2 regions of the Bacillus sp. PK3-067 genome follow, and region 2 is predicted to be linked to the other one. Evidence: riboswitches for the same ligand, from Rfam matches in the RefSeq annotation. Region 2 holds a riboswitch; the other holds the start of a gene.

Region 1 (2,207 bases), 2.1 Mb from region 2:
CTTCTGCAGAACTAATAATCGTTATATCTTCTCCTAGTTCCTTTTTTATATAGGACTCTAAAAGTGGATAATGCGTACATCCAAGAATTAACGTATCTATATCTTCTTTCGTTAATGGAAGTAAAGCTTGTTTCACTTGCTGCGTGACATATGCTGTATCTTCTAATTGATTTTCTACAACTGTGGCTAAAGTCGGGCAAGCATAGCTATGCACTTCCAAATATGTATCCAGCTCGTGTAATGCTTTTTCATACATATTAGATTTTATCGTACCTACAGTTCCAATTACCCCGATTTCCCCTTTCTTTGTTACTTTAATTGCCGCTCTTGCTCCTGGATGTATAACGCCAATAACTGGAATGGAAAGTGCTTCTTGCAGCTCAGTCAATGCAGCAGCTGCAGCAGTATTACATGCTACGACTAGCGCTTTTAATGGAAACTGTTTGAGGAACTCAACCATTTCAAATACGAAAGATTGCACCTCCTCTACACTTCTTGGTCCATACGGGCAACGCTTATTATCACCAATATAATAAATGCTTTCTTTAGGCAATTGTCTTATAATTTCGCTCGCAACTGTTAATCCCCCAACTCCCGAATCTAGCACACCTATTACTGAATGTTTATGACATACAGACATTTACTTCATCCCCTTTTCAATCATCTAGCGCTAATAATATGTATTATATTACGAAAATTCAAATATCACATAACAACCCCTCTTACTTTTAATCACAAACTCTTCTCTATAATCTGATTATTACTATATCCATTGACGTATAAAAATTCATTTGTTACTCTTAAAGACGTTAATTTAATATTTAAATCCTCATTCGTATCTCGGTGAGGTAGAGGTTGCAATCATTAAGAGTATCATTTCAGGAGATGTAGTGGCATTGATGAAGGAATGAGAAAGGAATGGTTGCCGAAGTAAGTCGTGTCCACCATGCACGCTTGCTGGGTCTGCATTTAATAAGTGCAGAACTGTCACAAACGTTTCGTTTGTGGAGAGCTATCGAGAGGTATGTCGTGGGTTTCTTATAAGATAGAAAGCATGTAGCGGCAAATTACATGCTTTTTTTGTTTTGTTTGGGACTTCTCTTCCTAACTCAGGAAGACATACATATCTCCTCGCTTGACTTGGTTATACTAACTTTGGAGGTATTTTCTATGCAACAAAAAAAATGGGGCTTTTGGGTACTAACAGCTTTCGTTGTCGGTAACATGGTTGGCGCTGGTATTTTCATGGTGCCAAGTACGTTGGCACAAACAGCAAGCCCACTCGGTGTCACTTTAGCTTGGTTAACTACAGGGTTTGGTGTTTTAATGCTAGCTCTTGTTTTCGGTAATTTAGCAATTCGTCGTCCTGATTTAACGACAGGGCCACAAAGTCATGCATATGCTTTATTCTCAACACCAAAAAAGAAAAAAATGGCTGGTTTCAGTATGGTATGGGGATATTGGGTTGCAAACTGGGCAAGTAACGTTGCCATCATTACATCATTTGCGGGATATTTATCACTCTTCTTCCCAATTATGAAAGATACGCGACTACTATTTTCAATCGGTTCGTTTAACGTAGAAGTCGGAAAACTAATTACATTTACGATTTGTTCCATCTTACTTTGGGGAACTCATATTATATTAACAAACGGTGTAAGCGGAGCTGGAAAACTAAACTTCTTAGCAACAACAACGAAAGTAACTGGATTCCTTTTATTCATCGTCGTTACGTTATTTGCATTCGAAGCTTCTAAATTTGGACAATGGTACACACCGATGATTGATAAATCAGGGGCATCACACGGTCTTCTTTCACAAGTGAATTTAGCTGCTCTTACAACACTTTGGGCGTTTATCGGAATTGAATCAGCCGTTCTTTTATCAAACCGTGCTGTTTCTCCAAAAACGGTAAAACGCGCAACAGTTGCGGGATTACTTATTACAGTTGCCATCTACTTAGGAATTACAATTTTAACAATGGGTGTACTTCACGTTGATAAATTACAAGCTTCTGAACGTCCATTAGCAGATGCACTAAACGCTGCAATGGGTCATGGCGGCGGGAAACTGATGGCATTACTTGCTCTTACTTCCCTGTTCGGTTCTATCTTAGGCTGGATTTTATTAAGCTCAGAAGTACCTTATCAAGCAGCAAAAGAAGGTTTCTTCCCTTCCTTCTTCACGAAAACAAATAAAAAAGGAAG
Region 2 (2,207 bases):
CAGCTTCTGTTGCATAGCCCTGATTCCAATATTTCTCAATGAATCCATAGCCAATTTCTACTGTTTGATTCTCGTTTGGTTTCCCTTTAAACCCAATATCACCTAAAACGCTATCATCTTCTTTTCGAAGAACATACCACGCCCCCCATGGTAATAAAGTTGCATCTTTTTTTACATTCTTTACATGCCCTACAATATGCGGGCCGCTATTGTATCCTTGCTCGTTAGCGACTTGAATCCTCTCTTCTGTACACGGCACTATATAGAGCCTTTCTGTTTCTAATTTCATTTTGATTTCCCCTTTTTGCTTAAACGTTACCCTAATTATAACAAATAATATGACTTTATTATGAATGTCGAATTATATTTTTCTGAATTTTCTTTTAATTTAGAGGGTTTTTCAATATTTTTTGCGAAACATTTGTATAACAATTTTTTCTTTGCTTATTGCTACATAATAGTAGGTTCGGGTGGAGTTTTGCAAGCGTTTCCTATACAATAACCGATATTTTTTGACTTTTCCTAACAAAATATCTTGCAATATATTCAGAAAGTCATTACAATTGCCATATATTAAAAATCTTAGCAATATATAAATCCTCATCAATCCGATGAGGTAGAGGTTGCGACTTTTAATAGTAAAACGGACGAGACACAGAGAATGTCAGCTGACTCCGTTTGAAAGGAAAAGTTGCCGAAGTTTATATTTCTTCTCTGGAAATATGAGCTGGGGCTGTCTCCGAAAGGAACAGAACTGTCACGTTTACAAAATTACCGTGTAAACGTGGGGTGCTATCTTAACGGAAGGGTATGATGGGGTGGTTATTTGTGAAACGTTCCGCCAAATTCCTTTGGCGGTTTTTTGTATTTTTCTCCCCCGCTCCTTCCTAACCTACAAGAAAAGGAGTGTTGAACATGAATAGCGCAACAAATCAATCTACCTCTAAAACGCAAACTACACAAGGACAAGGTGAATTAAAACGCGGATTAAAATCTCGTCACCTTACGATGATTTCTCTCGGTGGTACAATTGGTACCGGACTATTTCTTGCCAGTGGTGGTGTCATCCATACAGCTGGACCTGGTGGCGCATTAATTGCATACGCCGCAATTGGAATTATGGTTTATTTTTTAATGACAAGCTTAGCTGAACTTGCAGCTTACATGCCTGTTACTGGATCTTTTAGTACGTATGCAACAAAATTTGTTGATCCATCACTTGGCTTTGCACTTGGATGGAACTATTGGTATAACTGGGCAATTACGATTGCTGCTGAACTTGCAGCCGTAACATTAATTATGAAATTTTGGTTCCCAGATACCCCTTCTCTTATTTGGAGCGGATTATGTTTAGCTATTATTTTCCTTTTAAACTATTTATCTGTTAAAGGGTTTGGTGAATCTGAATATTGGTTCGCACTTATTAAAGTAGTTACGATTATTATCTTTTTAATTGTTGGTTTCATGATGATTTTTGGAATTATGGGCGGTGAAACGGTTGGATTTAAAAACTTCACTGTTGCAGATGCACCATTTAACGGCGGTATCATGGCAATTATCGGTGTGTTTATGGCAGCTGGTTTCTCATTCCAAGGTACTGAACTATTAGGAGTAGCTGCTGGTGAAACTTCTGATCCAGAGCGTAATATTCCGAAAGCGATTCGTTCAATCTTTTGGCGTATTCTTTTATTCTATATCCTTGCAATTCTCGTTATCGGTTTATTAATTCCTTATACAACTGAAAGCCTTGCTGCAAGTGATGTTACAGTAAGTCCGTTTACACTTATTTTTGAAAAAGCGGGCGTTGCCTTTGCTGCTTCTGTTATGTACGCTGTTATTTTAACGGCAGTACTATCTGCTGGTAACTCTGGTATGTATGCATCAACTCGTATGCTTTGGGATTTAGCTCGCCAAGGAAAAGCACCAAAGTTTCTTGGTAAATTAGATAGCCGCGGTGTACCTGTTAACGCATTAATCGTAACATCAATTGTCGGTAGTATCGCTTTCATTGCTTCTTTATTCGGTGACGGTGTTGTATACATTTGGTTATTAAATGCATCAGGAATGTCTGGCTTTATCGCTTGGGTCGGCATTGCAATTAGTCATTACCGTTTCCGTAAAGCATATATTGCACAAGGAAAAGATTTGAAAGACTTACCATATAGAGCAAAATGGTTCCCATTTGGTCCAATCTTCGCATTTACACT

The links. Region 2 has a riboswitch for lysine ahead of M1D73_RS15340 (amino acid permease). Riboswitches for the same ligand answer to the same signal wherever they lie in the genome.
Region 1: another riboswitch for lysine. It lies ahead of M1D73_RS04490 (amino acid permease); the one in region 2 lies ahead of M1D73_RS15340 (amino acid permease).

Annotation. Positions count from the first base shown of each region.
Region 1 covers NZ_CP096490.1:858,494-860,700, reverse strand. Annotated here, with positions in the region: gene racE (glutamate racemase) at 1-640, opposite strand, end outside; lysine riboswitch at 842-1,023, shown strand; gene M1D73_RS04490 (amino acid permease) at 1,171-2,207, shown strand, end outside.
Region 2 covers NZ_CP096490.1:2,970,711-2,972,917, forward strand. Annotated here, with positions in the region: gene M1D73_RS15335 (GNAT family N-acetyltransferase) at 1-289, opposite strand, end outside; lysine riboswitch at 610-803, shown strand; gene M1D73_RS15340 (amino acid permease) at 916-2,207, shown strand, end outside.